One region of the Micromonospora sp. CA-269861 genome, then DNA from elsewhere that is predicted to be linked to it. Evidence: riboswitches for the same ligand, from Rfam matches in the RefSeq annotation. Region 1 holds a riboswitch; each other region holds the start of a gene.
What was found. Region 1 has a riboswitch for cyclic di-AMP ahead of ACQP0U_RS00450 (NlpC/P60 family protein). Riboswitches for the same ligand answer to the same signal wherever they lie in the genome.

Region 1 (5,584 bases):
GTCGTGGCCGATGATGTGCTGGCGGTCCAGTGGGATGCCCAGCCGCAGCGCCAGGTGCCGGACCAGCTTCGCCGAGGTCCGGTACATCGCCTCGGTGTACCAGGTCCCCTGCGCCGCGAAGCCCTCGTGCTCCAGCCCGATCGACTTCGCGTTGACGAACCAGTTGCCGGCGTGCCAGCCGACGTCCTTGGTCTTTACGTGCTGGGCGATGTGCCCGTCGACCGAGCGCAGCGAGTAGTGCCAGCTCACGTAGGTCGGGTCCTGGACGAGTTTCAGGGTCGTCGCCCAACTCGCCTCGGTGTCGTGGATGACGATGTACTCGATCTTCTGCCGCGCGGGCCGGTCGGAGAGGTCGTGGTTGCCGTAGTCCCCGTCGCCGAACGCCTCGTAGGGCGCCGGGATCCACTCGCAGGAGATGGTGCGGGGGCACTCCACCCCGTCCGGGCGGGCCAGCCGGCGCAGACCCAGCCGGTCCAGCCAGGAACGGTCGGGTCGTACCGCACGGGCTGGCAGGGTGATCCGCTGGCCGTCGTCGGTCACCCGGGACTCGCCCGCGCCGATGGTGGTGAACACCTCGTCGGCGAAGGCCGCGGCCGCGTCGGCGCTGTCCGCGCCGGAGTAGCGGGCCACCGCGCCGTACCAGGCCGCCGGGTCGGTGTCCGCGCCGACCGGCGCGCCCAGATCCTCTGGTACGCGCCGAGCAGCGCGGCCCCACCCCGGATGTTGAGGCCCGCGTCGGTGCGCAGTGCCTCGGGGGCGGCACCGGTGAGCGTGGCGGCGGCGTCAACGGTCTGCAACGCGGCGGTGGACGGCGCGGGAGCCTCCACCGGCCGAGGTGCGGGCACCCGGGCGGAACGGGAGTCGTCGCCGCGGGGGTCCTCGTCGCCGGTGTCGTGGTGACCGCGTTCCGGTAGGGCGGCGACGTGCCGGGCGTCGGTCAGGTGCATGGGGCCGTAGCCGCCACTGGTGCTCGGTGTGCCGGCGTTGGTGTCCCAGCGCGACTCCAGGTAGGAGACGCCGAGCAGCACGACTGTCGGCACGCCGTACTCGGTGGCTGCGGCGGCGTACTGCTGCTGGCGGTCGGTGGTGGGTGCGGCGGCGGCCGGGCCGACGGAGAGTGGCACCGCGGACGCGGCGGCGACGACGGTGGTGGCGAGCAGTGCGCGCCAGCCGGTCGACAGGGTTGGATGGTGCATCGAACCCCCTAGATTCTCGCGGAGTGAGGTCAGGTCACCATCGCGCCGCCCGGGAGGTCACGTCAATACCTTTCTATCTATCGAAGTATGTGGAAAGAATTCTTCACACACGGTCGGTGACCTCGCCCAATCGGTACGGAGTGTCACGGCCGCACGGGTTGCGGATCGGTAACAAGCGTCTCTACTCTGGTCATTCGTCGGCCCGACAGCAGCTCCGCCCAGCCCGGGCGGTAACGGACCGACACCGCCGAGTCGTTTCCGAGCGAACCGGGGACCCAGGTCCCTCGGGGTGAATCCGCAGCCATTGCGGTAGGGCGCCGACTTCCCGCCCGAACCCGTCAGCTAACCCGGTAGGCGGTCAGGAAGAAGGAGTACGGAACCCCGGTGGCACTCCATGCCCCGCGGCCGTCGTCCGAGCGGTCGGCATCAGCCGGCCCGGCGTCGATCGTGCCGCGCCCACGCTGGTCCCGCTTCACCACCGCACTCGCCGCGCTGGCCGGCATCGCCGTCGTACTGACCGGCAGCGCCACGGCTGCCCACGCCGACCCGTCCGTCGCCGAGATCGAGCGCCAGATCGACGCCGACTGGAACAAGCTCGAACCGATCATCGAACGGCACAACGCCACCCGCACCGACCTCGTCGCCAAGCGCAAGCAGGCCGACGCGCTGGCCGCCCGGATCACCCCGCTGGAGCGCCAGGTCGACGCCGCGATGGACAAGGTCAGCGCCCTGGCCGTACGCGCCTACAAGGGTGAGAACGTCTCGACCGTGAACGCGGTGCTGGGCAGCCGGTCGCCCAGCGAGGTGGTCGGCCAGCTCGAAATGCTCGACCGCTTCGCGCACAACCAGCAGAAGGACGTACGCCAGGTCGCCGACCTGCGCGACCAGCTGGCCGCGCAGAAGGCGCCGCTGGACGAGATGGTGGCCCAGCTGACCCGCACCGAAGCGCAGTTGGCGGCTAAGAAGAAGCAGATCAACGAAGAGATCGACCGTCTGCAGAAGCTGCGCCTCAAGGTGTACGGCAACGGCGGCGGCGGTCCACTGCGCCCGGCACCCTGCCCGGGTAGCTACCCCGGCGGCGCCGCGGGCACGGCGGTCAAGTTCGCCTGCGCGCAGATCGGCAAGCCCTACGTCTGGGGTGCCGAGGGCCCGAACTCGTACGACTGCTCCGGGCTGATGCTGGCCGCCTGGGCGAAGGCCGGCGTGTCGCTGCCGCACAACGCCGCCGCGCAGAGCCGCGTCACCAAGAACGTCAGCAGGGGCGACCTGCGCCCCGGCGACCTGGTCTTCTACTACAGCGACATTCACCACGTCGGCATGTACGTCGGCAACGGCTGGGTGGTGCACGCCTCGCAGGCCGGTCAACCGGTCAAGATGAAGAAGGTCGACGACGGCCCGATCCACAGCTACGGCCGCCCGGGCTGACCCCGGGTGACCGAAGGGCCCGTCGCGATCCGTCGCGGCGGGCCCTCGTCGTTCTGGTTCCAGCGAGTGGGGTGCCTCAGCGCGTTGGCCAGGTGCGCCAGTGCTGCCAGGCGCGGCTGGGCGTCGGCCCCCGCTGGCCCTGGTAGCGCGAGCCGTAGACCACCGAGCCGTACGGGTGCTCGGCCGGCGAGGAGAGCCGGAAGATGCAGAGCTGCCCGATCTTCATGCCCGGCCACAGGGTGATCGGCAGGTTCGCCACGTTCGAGAGTTCCAGCGTCACGTGACCGGAGAAGCCCGGGTCGATGAAACCGGCGGTGGAGTGCGTGAGCAGCCCGAGCCGGCCCAGGGAGCTCTTGCCCTCCAGTCGGCCGGCGAGCTGGTCACCGAGCGAGATGACCTCCAGCGTCGAGGCGAGCACGAACTCCCCCGGGTGCAGCACGAACGGCTCGCCGTCGGGGACCTCGACCACTGATGTCAGGTCGTCCTGCTGCATGGCGGGGTCGATGTGGGTGTAGAGGTGGTTGTTGAAGACCCGGAACAACCTGTCGAGTCGGACGTCGATGCTGGACGGTTGGACCAGGGTGGGCTCGAACGGCTCCAGGCCCAGCGTGCCGGCCTTGATCTCGGAGACCAGGTCGCGGTCGGAGAGCAGCATCGGACCACCATAGCCGCGTTGCCCAAAGCGGCCGGATTCGGTGCCGGTGACCAGCGCGTCGAGGTCGCTGCTCGTACATTTGTTCGATAGAATGCCCACATGGCTTCCTGGTCCGAATTCGCCGCCGACGAGCCCCGACTCGCCGACGGGATCCGCGTTCTCCTTCAGCAGTACGGGCCGGGCTTCGGCTACCTGGCCACGGTCCGTGCCGACGGCGGGCCCCGCGTCCATCCGGTCTCCCCGGTCATCACCGCCGAGGGGCTGTTCTGCTTCATCATCGACTCTCCCAAGCGCCGCGACCTCGAACGTGACGGCCGTTACGCGCTGCACTCGTTCCCGCCGGAGGAGAGCGACGACGAGGCGTACGTGGCCGGGCGCGCCCGTCCGGTGACCGACCCGGTCCGGGTGGCACAGTTGGCGCAGAGCGCCCGCGCCGAGCCGCAGGTCGACTGGCGGCTCTTCGAGTTCACCGTCGACGTGGCGATGCTCACCCGCCGTGAGCAGCACATCGCGGGCGTCCCGGGCCTCGCGCCGGGTCGACCGGCCGTTCGGGTCTGGCTCGACCCGCACGCCCCGTCGGCGGCCGCCACCCCACTCGCCGTACCGCAGACGCGCCCGACCCGCCTCAGCCGTGACGTCCAGTGCACGGCCGCCTGACCCCGGCCGCCACATGATCAACTCGGTTTCGGTGAAACCGCGGTGTCCCAGCGCCTCGGATGCCCCGACTTCCAGGAAACCGAGTGGATCAACCCCGGGCTGAGGGGTGGGCGGACTGCTGCGACCGGCGGGGGTACCTGGGTGCACGGGCTCGATGACTCGGGTACAGTGGTGCCGCTTGCGGGTGTAGTTCAATGGCAGAACATCAGCTTCCCAAGCTGACAGTGCGGGTTCGATTCCCGTCACCCGCTCCACTGCGAAAGCCCTGGTCAGGACACATGTCCTGACCAGGGCTTCCTCGTGCGGGTGGAAGGGTCCTACCGGTAGTCGGCGAAGATTCGGCGCTCCACGCCGTCGACGGTGACCGGGCCGCCGTGGGGGAGGATCCACTGCGGTCTGGTGTGGCCGAACGGGACGCCGACGCAGACGACCGCCTCGGGGTTGTAGCGGGTCACCACGTCCACGACCGTGTCCCGTTGCTGCTCGCGTAGCCGTGCCCGATCCGCGGCCGGGGGTCGACGGGTGTGGTCGGAGACCGGCGGACGGGCGACCAGGATGGCGTCGACGGCGCTGAGGAGACCGCGTTCACCAAGGGATCGGACGATCCAGCCGACCTCGCGGGCGGGGAGAAGCTCCTCCGACGTCTCGATGATCAGGACGCTGCCCTGCAGAACCTCCGGAGGAAACGGGAAGCGTCCCGCCGTCAGGATCCACTGGATGACCTCCAGGCAGCCACCCCAGGTGCGACCGGTGACCGCGCGGGACGGGCCGTACCAGCTCCACGGCTCGGTCGGTTCGCGCTCGCCGAAGGACTTCAACGCCTGCGGGTCCGCCCAGTCGATCCCGATGTCCTCGGACTCACCCGGATCGGTGATCTCCAGTCGCTCCCCGGTGAGCAACGCCGCTCGTAGCGACCGGACGTGGATGTCGTCGACGGCAGGCCCGGGGCCGAGGTGCACCTGGGAGGATCCGCCGTAGAAGCTGGCGATGCCGAGGCCCCAGAGCCAGTGGTGCAGGTTGGTGTTGTCGCTGGTGCCGAGGAACGGCTTCGGGTCGGCTCGGGCCAGGTCGGCGTCCAGGTGCGGGATGACGGTGATCTGGTCCTCGCCTCCGATGACGGCGAGAATGCCGCGTACCCGGGGGTCGGCGAGGGCGGCGTTGATGTCCGCCGCGCGCGCCGCCGCGGTCGCACCCACCTGGCGGGTAGTGGGGTATTCGACAGGTACGAGGCCGGTCAGGTCAGCGAGCCGTCGCATGGCCTGCTCGTGAATCCCGGGATAGGCACCGGCCGCAGCGAAGGACGGTGAGAGGACCGCGAGGTGGTCCCCCGGGCGTGCCTTTCGGGGACGAACAAGCTCATGTTCCATGTCGAGATCCAACAGGGACGCCGGTCCGTACGCATCTCATTTCGGAACTGGTTCCAGGAGAACCACGGGGATCTCCCGGGTAATCCGTTGTTGGTATGCCGCGTACTCCGACAACGCTGAAACCATCAGGCGCCACAGGTGTGGACGCTCGTCGGCAGTCGCGGGGCGCGCGTACGCGGTGAAGGTGTCAGTACCAACCTGCACCGTGACGTACGGGTCGGCGAGCAGGTTGAGGTACCACGCCGGGTGGTGCTCCGAGCCGCGGTTGGACGCGGCCAGCACGT
Region 2 (5,584 bases), 460 kb from region 1:
GTGCGCGGTGGTGGGGGTGTCCTACCGGCTGGCCGCCGGAGCGGTGCGCCCGGTGGCCGCCGTGCCGGCTGGCTTCGCGACGCTGGACGCCCCGACCGGATCGCTGGAGTCGACCGACCCCGCCACCGTCTGACGCGACGAGGGCCGCTCCGCGTCACACGGAACGGCCCTCGACGGGGATCGTGCGGGTCAGAGCAGCGACATGTGAACGTGGTCGGTGTGGTTCGACGGCCCGCTGTACGAGCTCCAGCCGGTGGCCGGGAACCAGATCTGCCGGTTCCAGATCACGTAGTAGATGCCGAGCCGGTCGGCGTTACGGATGAGGAACGCGGCGACGTTGTTGCCGTACGTCCGGGTGTCGTTGTTGTGCCACGGCGAGAAGCCGCTCTTCTGGAGCGACCAGTCGCAGGCGCGGCCCTTCGGGTGCTCCCACGGCCCGCCGGAGCGGTAGCAGCCGACGAACCGGTTGAAGCCGGCCGCCTTGACCTCCTTGTACGCGTGCAGCGTGCGCGGGGTGACGCAGCCGGACGTGGTGGGGTCGTTCTCGCTGCACGACTGGGGCTTCCAGTCACCGTCGGCCGTGCGACCAGGGCCGATCTTCGCGACCTTGGAGGTGGCATCCACCAGCCCGCCGGTGAAACCCTTGCCGCCGACGAGGGAGAGCGCCTTGTCGGCCTCGCTCTTCCGCTTCGCCATCAGGGCGGTCTGCTTCTGCTGCTCGCGGACCTCGGTGTCGAGGGCCAGCTTGGCCTGCTCGGCGCGGGCCTTCACCTCGTTGACCTCGGAGAGCTTCTTCTCGTTGACCATGTTCATCTCGTCGAGCATCCCGGCGCGCTGGACGAACGAGTCGGGCGCTTCGCTCTCCAGCAGCATCGCGACCGCGCCGATCCGACCGGTCCGGTACGCCTGGGCGGCGATCTGCCCGACCTGCGGGGCCAACGCGTCCAGGTCGGCCTTGGCCCGGTTGACCTCCAGCGCCAACTCGCCCTGCCGCTTCTTGGACTTGTCCAGTTTGGACTTGGCGGCGGAGTAGTCGCGGTTGGCCTGCTCGATGACGTCGTTGAGCAGCTTGGGCTCGCCGTCCTCCTCGTGCCCGGACGGTGTGGGATTCGTCGGGGCGGCCTGCGCCGGGAGGGGCCCGGCGAGCACGGTCAGTGCGGCGATCACGGCCACCACGGGTGTCAACCAGCGGCGTAGGGGTGCCGTCACAATGTTCCCTTCCGTCGACCGCCGACCGGGTTAGCTGACGGGTTCGGGGCGGAAGTGGCCCCTACCGCTGACGCGGATTCACCCCACGTACCTGGGTCCCCGGCTCGCCGGTTGGCGATTGGGCGGTGGCACCGCAGGCGCCGCTTCGCGCCTTCATCGGTAACCGGCAGCGAGGTTACCCGAGAGTCGACCGGGTGAGCTACGCCTGGATGCCGACCAAATGCGTCATTTCGCCATAGCGTTAAGTGACCAGTGACGTGGTTCTCAGGGTGGATGCCCGATCTGGTCACGCTGAGGAGTGTCACCATGCCGTATCCGTGCTCCTGTTCGACTCCGGCCACCTGTCGGTGGCCTCGGATGGGGGTGTGGTCCGCGGCTGGTCCGGCTCGTCGGAGCCGGCCGTTCGCGGTGAGATGAGTGCCGCCAGCGCCTCCGAGCGGTCCGGCTGGGGTCGCGGGGCGGGAGCATCGGTGGACGCCGTCGCATCGGCGCGTCCGGCGGCGGTCACCACCGCGGCCAGCCCGGTGGTCAGCGGCACGGCGGCGATCAGACCGAGGGTGGCGACCGCGCTGCGGACGATCTCCTGCGCGAGGAACTCGCTGGTGAGGATCTGCCCGATCGGTCGCGAGTCGGCGGTGAGCAGGAGCAGCAGGGGCAGCGACGCGCCCGCGTACGCCAGCACGATGGTGTTGACAGTGGAGGCGATGTGCGCGCGGCCGACCCGGGTGGCCGCACGGTACAGCTGCAACCGGCTCAGCCCGGGGTTGGCGTTCGCCAGCTCGGTGACGGTGGCCGCCTGGGTGACCGTCACGTCGTCGAGCACCCCGAGCGATCCGATGATGATCCCGGCGAGCAGCAGACCGTGCAGGTCCACGTCGCCCTGGAACATCGACAGGGTGGTGGCGTCTTCGCTGCCGAAGCCGGTGAGGTGGGTCGCGGCCGTGGCGATGGTGGCGAGCACGCCGGTCAGCACCAGGCTGCCCAGGGTGCCGAGCACCGCGACCGAGGTCTGTGCGGTGACCCCGTGCGTCAGATAGAGCACCACGAACATGATCAGGGCCGCGCCGACCACCGCCACCAGCAGTGGTGACCTGCCGGCGGCGATACCCGGCAGCACGAAGGTGAGCAGGATGGCGAAGCTGGCGGCCAGCCCGGCGAGCGCGGCCAGACCCCGCCACCTACCGAACGCGACGATCGCTGCCGCGAAGACCACCGCCAGCCACACCATCGGCGTGCCGCGTTGGTGCTCGGCGATGTTCCAGTTGCTGATGGTGGGGTCGGTCGGATCGTCCAGCTCGACCAGGATGATCTCGTCGCCGACCTCGACGCGGGGTGCGCCGGGCCCGTCGGGCACCGGTGTCTGCACCTGCTGGCCGGCGGCCGGCCCGTCGTCCACGCGGACGTCGACAGTGCCGCACCGCCCGTCGCCGACCCTCGGTGTGCCCTCGGGGACCGACGGCAGTTGCGGGCACGGCTCGCTCACCACCCGGGTGACAGTGCCGGGATAGCGCGGCACGTCCGCGCCACCGTCGGTCTGCGGTGACCCGCCGCGCGGCCAGAGCAGCGCTGCGGCGAGCACGGTGGCCACGAAGAGGGGCACCACAGTCACGACGAGGATCCGTCGCACCCTCGGTGAGGCGGACGGAGCGGGGTGAGTGTGGTCGGCGGCCAAGGTCAGACTCCCAACGATCCGGTGCGGGGTACGGGTCAGCGGGCCGGGCGGTTCACCGTTGCGGTGGGAAACGCGGCGGACGGCGGGGCGGATCGCTGCCTGACGACCGCTTGATCACGGACGGTCAGTGCTCGGCCCGATCGGCCGGAGGCGACGCCACGTCGTGGCGACGCCGGTGCCCGACTGTGCAGCGGGATACGGAGGGCCATCGTGGGAGATGCTAGCCAGCCCGTCCGGGGGTTGCAGGTCGTGGCGGAGTGTCGGGCGGCCGAACCGCGCGCGCGGCGGTCCCGGGGACGGCATGTTGGAGCCATGTCCGCTCCGTCACCGCCCGACCCCGACCACGCGCACCGCGCCGGACCCGAGCCGCACGACACGCACGCCGGGCATGAGAAGCACGACAAGCCAACCGGGCACGACAGGCACGCCGGGCACGATCCGGAGATGTTCCGCCGCCGGTTCTGGGTCTGCCTGGTGTTGACCGTCCCGGTGGTGCTGACGAGTCATCTCGTGTCGGACCAGCTGGGCCTGGCCGGGGACAGCGTCCCCGGCCGGTCCTGGGTGGGCCCGGTGCTCGGCTCGGTGGTGTTCTGGTGGGGTGGTTGGCCGTTCCTCGTCGGTGCGGTCCGGGAGGTGCGGGACCGGACGCCCGGGATGATGCTGCTTGTCGCGATGGCGATCACCGTCGCCTACACCGCGTCCCTGGCGACCAGTGTCGGTGTCTTCGACCTGGACTTCTGGTGGGAGCTGGCCGCGCTTGTCACCATCATGCTGCTCGGGCACTGGCAGGAGATGAAGGCTATCGGGCAGGCCCGGGGAGCGCTGGCGGCGCTGGCCGCGCTGCTCCCGGACGAGGCCGAACGGGTGGATGCGGACGGGCGGGTCGAGGCGGTGCCGGTGACCGGTCTGCGGATCGGCGACGTGGTGCTGGTCCGGCCGGGGGGTCGGGTGCCGGCGGACGGCCGGGTCGTCGACGGCGGCGCCGAGCTGGACGAGTCGATGATCACTGGCGAGTCGCGACCGGTAGCCCGGTCGACGGGAGACCGGGTGGTGGCCGGCACCGTCGCCACCGACTCGGCGATCCGGGTGCGCGTCGAGGCGTTGGGTGAGCAGACCGCCCTCGCTGGCATCCAGCGGATGGTCGCCCAGGCCCAGGGCTCCGGTGGACGGGCCCAACTGCTGGCCGACCGGTTCGCCGCCGCGCTGTTCTACCTGGCCACCGGCACCGCCGTGCTGACCGTGCTGGTCTGGACGGCGCTCGGTCAGCCGGACGAGGCGGTGGTCCGCGCGGTCACCGTCCTGGTGATTGCCTGCCCGCACGCGCTGGGTCTCGCCATCCCACTTGTCGTCGCGCTCTCCACCGCGCTCGCCGCACGGTCCGGGATCCTGGTCAAGGACCGGTTGGCCCTGGAGCGGATGCGGACGGTCGGCGCGGTTCTCTTCGACAAGACCGGCACGCTGACCCGGGGTGAGCACGGAGTGACCGACCTGGTGACGGTGCCCGGCGTCGAGCGGGACGAGGTGCTGCGGATCGCGGCCGGCGTCGAGTCGGAGAGCGAACATCCGTTGGCCCGGGCGATCGTGGCGGCGGCCGGGCGCGCCGGTCCGGCCCCTGCCACCGGGTTCCGGTCGCTGCCGGGCCGCGGTGTGCGGGCGACCATCGACGGTACGGAGTACGCGGTGGGCGGGCCGGCGCTGCTGCGGGAACTGGGTCTTCAGCCCCCGGCGGAGGTGGAGGCCGCGACTGGGCGATGGTCGGCGCGGGGTGCGGCGGTGCTGCATCTGGTGCGGCTGCCGGAGGCCGTGCTCAGTGCGTTCGCGTTGACCGACGAGGTGCGTCCGGAGGCCCGACGAGCCGTCGACGAGCTGCGTGCCGAGGGCGTCCGCACCATCGCCATGATCACTGGTGACGCGCGGCCGGTGGCCGAGGCGGTCGCCGCGGACCTCGGCTTCCGACCCGGGGTGGACGAGGTCTTCGCCGAGGTGCTGCCGGCGGAGAAGGACGATCGGGTGGCCGAGCTCCAGCGGCGGGGGTTGGTCGTGGCGATGGTCGGCGACGGTGTGAACGACGCGCCGGCGCTGGCCCGGGCGGACGTGGGCATCGCGATCGGCGCGGGCACCGACGTGGCGATCGAGTCCGCCGGGGTGGTGCTGGCGTCCTCGGACCCGCGCGGGGTGGGGGCAGTGGTCCGGCTGTCCCGGGCGTCGTACCGGAAGATGCGGCAGAACCTGGCCTGGGCGGCCGGCTACAACGTGGTGGCGCTGCCGCTGGCCGCCGGGGTGCTGGCCTGGGCCGGTGTGGCGTTGAGCCCGGCGCTGGCCGCGGTGCTGATGTCGGCGTCCACGATCGTGGTGGCGCTCAACGCGCAGTTGCTGCGCAGGGTTCGTCTGGACCCCGCGTCGGACCGAGGGCCCGTCAGCCGCGCTTCATGAGCCGGCCGACCGCCGCCATCATCTCGGTGGCCATCTCGTCGGCCCGACCCTCGGCGGCGCCCTCGTGCATGCAGTGCCGGGCGTGCCCGTCGAGCAACCCGAGGGCCACCTTGTCGAGGGCGGCCTGGATCGCGGAGATCTGGGTGAGCACGTCGATGCAGTAGCGGTCGTCGTCGACCATCTTCTCGATGCCCCGGACCTGGCCCTCGACGCGGCGGAGCCGCGCGAGCAGCTGATCCTTGCTGGCGGTGTATCCGCGGATCGGGGTGG
Region 3 (5,584 bases), 1.6 Mb from region 1:
CACGGGGCGAGATCGACGTCGACACAGCGTACGAGGTGCGCGAAGCGATCGCGGAGGTGCTGGCCAAGGGCCGCCCGCTGCGCATCGAGCTCAACATGAGGTTGGTCACCTTCATCGACTCGGTCGGCATCAGCGCCATGGTTGCCGGCTTCCAGACAGCCGAGGTCAGCGACGTCAAGCTGGTGGTCACCGAGCCGAGCCGGTTCGTGCACCGGCAGCTCTGGGTCACCGGCCTGCTCGGCCTTTTCGGTGCCCCGGAGCCCTACTTCGCCGGCGCGGCCACCCCCGAGGTGCTGCCCGGCGCCTGAGCGCGTCGGGCACCCCCGTCAGGGCTGCTCGTCCAGGCCGGTCAGGTCGATGTCGGTCGCCTCGGTGACCGCTCGGATGGCCGTCACGGACGCGTACCCGGCGGCCAGCAACGCCACGTCCGTGCCGGGCTGTGCGGCCTGCCCCGGCTCCTCCAGCGAGGTGCGGACGAACCCGTGGCCCGATTCGGCCACCGTCATCTGCACCTGACCGAAGCTGGCCAGGGTGCCCCGTCGTACCCCGCGCAGTTGCCCATGCGGCAGGTCCGGAGCGTTCACGTTGAGCACGCTCTCCATCGGCGCGGAGATCAACCGGGGGAGCAGGTCCAGGGCGACCCGCGCCGCGGTGCTCCAGTGCCGCTCGGCGTCGCGTACCCGGGCAGCGGCGTCCACCGCGGCGCCACCGCTCGCGGCCGTCGCCTCGCCGGCCGAGAGCACGTCGAGGGAGACCGCGATCGCCCGGCAGCCGTTCGTGGCGGCGGTGAACGCGGCGCCAACGGTCCCGGAGTGCAGCACCGCCCGGCCGGCGTTGGCGCCCCGGTTGACACCGGAGAGCACCACCGACGGCGGTGGGCCGAACGCCCCGTGCAGGGCGATGAGCGTGATGAAGCCGGGGGACCCGGCCACCCCGTACGCCGGCACACCCGCCAGGTCCGGTAGCGGGTGGTCGTTCACGACGACCCGCCCGTCGCGCTCCATGGCGCTCATCGCGGCGCTGGTGCCGCTCGCCTCCTCCATCGGCGCGGCGACCACCACGTCCAAGCCCCGCTGCCTGGCCGCCCACGCCAGCGCCTGGATGCCGGGCGCCGCGATCCCGTCGTCGTTGGTGATCAGCACCCGCAGGGTCATCGCTCGACCACCCGGTCGGCCAACTCGTCAGGGGTGGTCCGCTCCTGTTGCCGGCTGTCCGCCGGCACCAGCCGGACCCGGTCGACCAGGCCGGTGATCGAATCCAGCCGTCCGGTGCCCAGGCCGTGCCGGGTCACGTTCAGCGCGCCGGCGGCGGCGCCGGTGCGGATGGCGGTCCGGATGTCCCCGCCCCTGGCCACGACGGCCGCCACCCCGGCGGTCATCGAGTCGCCCGCGCCGCGCGGGTCGGCGGCCTCCAGCCGGGGCATCTCGACCTGGAACAACTCTCCGTCGATGAGCGCCAACGCCGGCTGGTCGGCGCGGCTCACCACCACCGTCTCGGCGCCGCCCGCGTGCAGCTCGTACATGGCCCGGGTCAGCTCCCCGGTGTCGTCGCTGCGGGCACGGCCGTCGCGGATCAACTCCTCGTGACTCACCTTGAGGAAGAACACCCCGCTCTCCAGCACCGAACCGAGGTGATCGCCGGAGAGGTCGACCACCACCCGGCCGCCGTTCGCGCCGAGGTCGGCGGCGAAGCGTCGGTACAGGTCGGCGGGTACGAGCCAGGGTTCGTTCGGCCCACTGAGGATGCTCACCGAGGCCCGCAGGCCCTCGCCGAGGGCCAGGTTGTACAGCTCGTCGATCTCGTGCCGGCTCAGCGGCTGCCCGGGCACGTCGGCGATCTCCTGCCGGGAGCCGTCGCGGCGATCGTGCACGTACCCGCCGCTGCCGGAGTCACGGACCACCACCTTGAGGTCCACGCCCTCGCTGACCAGCAGCGGCTCCAGCACCTGGCCGATCTCACCACCGAGGGCGGCGCAGAGCACCACGTCGACACCGAGGGAGATCACCATCCGGGCCTGCCAGACGCCCTGCCCGCCGGGGTGCAGGTGCAGCTCGGGGTGGTCGTTGGGCTGGTCCACTGTCACCGTCAGCTGTGGAGTGGGCGCGAAGACCATCACGTGCCCGCTCATCGGTCGTCGCCGTTCATGCTGGCCGCCCTCCGGCACCTTGGAGATTTCGCACTTACCGACCTTAATGGGGCAGGTGGGGCCAGGTCGTCGCATCGGCCCGGTCCGGCGCGGCGCTGCGGGCCGTCGGGCGTTGCCAGCCAGACATCGGTACGGGACGATCGGGCGACAACGACGGCGGGAGACGGTGTGCTCAGCAGCGATACCTTCAGCTACACCGTCCAGGCCCGGTGCTCACCCGCCGAGGCGGCGGCGCTGCTCAGCGACCTGACCCGGCACGGTGAGCTGCACCCGTTGATCGTCCGGGTCCGTCGGGTGCCGCCCCGGCCCGGCGCCCAGGCCAGCTACACGATCAACGACCGGCTGGTGGCCGGCCCGCTGCGCTTCCAGACCACCTACCACGCGGACGTGCTGATCAGCGAGGCCGACGAGATCGTCATGGTGGCCCGCCAGTGGCCAGCCACCACGGTGCGCAACCACACCCGCCTACGCGCCGAGCCGGACGGCCTGGTCCGCATCGACGTCGAGATCACCCTGACCGCGCCGAGGCCGCTGTTCCGCTACGCGTTCCGCCAGGCCCGAGCCGCACACCTCGCCCTCGCCACGCGGCTGGGCGCAGCCCTGGACCGCACCAGCAACCCCCCACCCCCGACCTGACCCGGCACAGGAAGCAGGATCGCGGCGCGTGCCTAGGTTGTGGTGGCAGCGCCGGCGCGGGCGGGGCGGGTGGCGGGGCGTCGGCCCCACGGCTTGTAGGTGGACAGCACCGTCGCAATGATCATCAGACTGGTCGACACCGCCGGCGCGATGACCAGGTCGGCGCGATCGCGTGCGGGCAGGGCGGCGCCGACCGCTCCGGCGTGACGCAGGTTCGGGGTGAGCAGGAACAGCACCAGCCCGACCATCACAGTGGTGAGCACGAGCTTGACCAGCACCCAGCGGTGGCGCAGCAGGCCCCACGGGGTGAGCAGCGAACTGGCGACTCCGATCAGCCAGACCAGGACGCTCAGCGGCGCGAACAGCACCGTGCCGACCAGAGCCGTGACCGGATAGACAACCGCCGGGTCGGCGCCTCGCTGCACGGCGATGCCGAGGGTGAGCAGCACCAGGTCGGCGCCCAGCCAGCCGAGCGAGGTGACGAGGTGCAGGGTGAGCAGCGCCTTGCGGGTGGTGGGTCGGATCCGAGGCATACCGCGATGCTGCCCGCCGACCCCGGCCGGGTCGTCCGACGAGCGACGACATCAGGGGTACGCCCGGTGACGTAGCCCGACCCCGGACGCACGTGATGCCGGTGAGCCATCACGATGACTCACCGGCATCACCGAGCGTGGGTCAGTAGACCGACAGGTGTACGTGGTTGGTGTGGTCGGTGGACGGGGTGCCGTTCGCCCCGCTGTAGGACTTCCACCCGCTGCTGGGCAGCCAGATCTGCCTGTACCAGATCACGTAGAGCACGGCGAGCCGGTCCGCGTTGCGGATGAAGTAGGCGGCCAGGTTGTTGCCGTACGTCTTGTCGCCGCCGGTGGCGTTCCCGCCGAAGCCGTTCTTCTGTGCCGCGAAGTCGCAGGCCCGGCCCTTCGGGTGTTCACCGGAGCCGCTGGGGCGGTGGCACGAGACGTACCTGGTGAAGCCCGCGGCCTTGGCCTGGTTGAGCGCGTGCAGGGTGCGCGGGGTGATGCAGCCGTTGGCCGGCGTGGGGTCGTTGACACTGCACGACTCGGAGGGCCAGGAGCCGTCGGAGTTGCGCGGCGCGGCCTTCGCGTTGGCGCTGGAGGTGCCCCGGTTGGAGCCGCTGTCGGCGGTGGTCTGCGGCTTGGGTGCGGTGGCGACGGTCAGGGCCCGTTCGGCCTGTTCCTTGCGCTTGGCCATCACCGCGACCTGCTTGCGCTGTTCGTTGATCTCGCCGTCCAGGGCGACCCGGGTGCGGTTGGCCTTGTCCTTGCTGTCCAGCAGGTCGCGCAGCACCCGGTCCTCGTTGGCGGCCACCGCGTCCAGTGCGGCCGCCCGGTCCATGAAGCCTTCCGGGGTGTTGCTGTTGAGCAGCGCCGACATCGCGCCGAGCCGGCCGGTGCGGTACGCCACCTCGGCGATCTCGCCGACCTTGCCGTTGCGCTGGTCGATCTCGACCTCGATGGTCTTGAGCTGGGTGGCGAGTTGCTGCTGCCGTTGCAGGGAGGTGTCCAGGGCGCGCTTCGCGTCCAGGTAGCCCTTGCTGGCCGCCTCGAGTTGGGCGCGCAACGCCGGGGTGCCGCCCTCCTCGTCGGAGTCGGGTGCGGCGGCCCGCAGGCCGGTCGGGGGAGCGGCCGAGGCGGTGCCGGCCGGAAGCGCGACGCCGAGGGCGAACATCGCGACGATCAGGGCCGCCAGTCTGGCGGCGGGTGGTCGTGCTGGTGCCACTGCGCATGTCCTTCCGTCAGCCGCCGACCGGGTTAGCTGACGGGTTCGGGACGGAAGATCCCTACCGCTGACGCGGATGCACCCCAGGAACGTGGTTCCCCGGTTCGCCCAGCTGGGCGATTAGGCGGCGACCACCACCGGCGCCGGGAAGGCGCCGCCTGGTGGAGGCCGGGACCGAGCCTACCGGTGCCGATGGGGCTGCTGCAGCCAATGTGACGGACGGTGCGTGCGTCACCACGGAAAATTACGGCCGCGTCACCATTCGATGGAGCCGCACGCTCCGGAGGCGGCGCCGGGCTCGATCTGCAACGTGGCGTGCTCGATGCGGAAGTCGTCGTGCAGGGCCGTACGCGCCGCGGTGAGCACCGCGCCGACCTCCGCGCCGGGTGCCATGGTCAGGTGTGCGGAGGCCACCTCCATGCCCGAGGTGAGCGTCCAGACGTGCAGGTCGTGCACCTCGACGACACCGGGGACCGCGGCCAGCCGGTCGTGCACGGCTGTCACCTGAAGGTGCTCCGGGGCGGCCTGCACGAGGATACGGACGGCGGCGCGGGCCAGCCGCCAGGTGCGCGGCAGGATGAACACGCCGATGGCGACCGCGACGAGGGGGTCGGCCCACCACCAGTCGGTGACGGTGATGAGCAGCGCCGCGCCGATGACGCCGAGTGAGCCGAGCAGGTCGCCGAGCACCTCCAGGTAGGCGCCCTGGAGGTTGATGCTCTCCCGGGCCCCGGCGCGCAGCAGGGCGAAGGCGGCGATGTTCGCGAGCAGACCGAGCACGGCCACCGCGAGCATCGGGCCGGCGATGACCTGGTGGGGGTCGCCGAAGCGACGGATCGCCTCGATCACCACGTAGATCGCGACGCCGGAGAGCAGGACGGCGTTGGCCAGCGCGGCGAGCACCTCGAGTCGGTAGAGCCCGAAGGTGCGCTGCGGGTCGCCGGTGGCCCGCCGGGTCGCCGTGATCGCGGCGAGCGCCATCCCGATGCCGAGCACGTCGGTGAACATGTGGCCGGCGTCGGAGAGCAGGGCGAGCGAGCCGGTGTGCAGGGCGACCACCGC

Region 2: another riboswitch for cyclic di-AMP. It lies ahead of ACQP0U_RS02635 (coiled-coil domain-containing protein); the one in region 1 lies ahead of ACQP0U_RS00450 (NlpC/P60 family protein).
Region 3: another riboswitch for cyclic di-AMP. It lies ahead of ACQP0U_RS25105 (coiled-coil domain-containing protein); the one in region 1 lies ahead of ACQP0U_RS00450 (NlpC/P60 family protein).

The regions. Positions count from the first base shown of each region.
Region 1 covers NZ_CP192014.1:92,676-98,259, forward strand. Annotated here, with positions in the region: gene ACQP0U_RS00440 (N-acetylmuramoyl-L-alanine amidase) at 1-630, opposite strand, end outside; gene ACQP0U_RS00445 (hypothetical protein) at 537-1,196, opposite strand; cyclic di-AMP (ydaO/yuaA leader) riboswitch at 1,432-1,567, shown strand; gene ACQP0U_RS00450 (NlpC/P60 family protein) at 1,581-2,621, shown strand; gene dcd (dCTP deaminase) at 2,698-3,276, opposite strand; gene ACQP0U_RS00460 (pyridoxamine 5'-phosphate oxidase family protein) at 3,376-3,933, shown strand; tRNA gene ACQP0U_RS00465 (tRNA-Gly) at 4,114-4,187, shown strand; gene ACQP0U_RS00470 (LD-carboxypeptidase) at 4,251-5,189, opposite strand; gene ACQP0U_RS00475 (nitroreductase family deazaflavin-dependent oxidoreductase) at 5,337-5,584, opposite strand, start outside.
Region 2 covers NZ_CP192014.1:556,276-561,859, forward strand. Annotated here, with positions in the region: gene ACQP0U_RS02630 (carbonic anhydrase) at 1-133, shown strand, start outside; gene ACQP0U_RS02635 (coiled-coil domain-containing protein) at 190-1,209, opposite strand; cyclic di-AMP (ydaO/yuaA leader) riboswitch at 1,214-1,344, opposite strand; gene ACQP0U_RS02640 (YibE/F family protein) at 1,511-2,881, opposite strand; gene ACQP0U_RS02645 (copper-translocating P-type ATPase) at 3,194-5,314, shown strand; gene ACQP0U_RS02650 (metal-sensitive transcriptional regulator) at 5,298-5,584, opposite strand, start outside.
Region 3 covers NZ_CP192014.1:5,498,729-5,504,312, reverse strand. Annotated here, with positions in the region: gene ACQP0U_RS25130 (STAS domain-containing protein) at 1-308, shown strand, start outside; gene surE (5'/3'-nucleotidase SurE) at 327-1,154, opposite strand; gene ACQP0U_RS25120 (1-phosphofructokinase family hexose kinase) at 1,151-2,128, opposite strand; gene ACQP0U_RS25115 (SRPBCC family protein) at 2,315-2,782, shown strand; gene ACQP0U_RS25110 (hypothetical protein) at 2,815-3,315, opposite strand; gene ACQP0U_RS25105 (coiled-coil domain-containing protein) at 3,458-4,522, opposite strand; cyclic di-AMP (ydaO/yuaA leader) riboswitch at 4,528-4,659, opposite strand; gene ACQP0U_RS25100 (cation diffusion facilitator family transporter) at 4,778-5,584, opposite strand, start outside.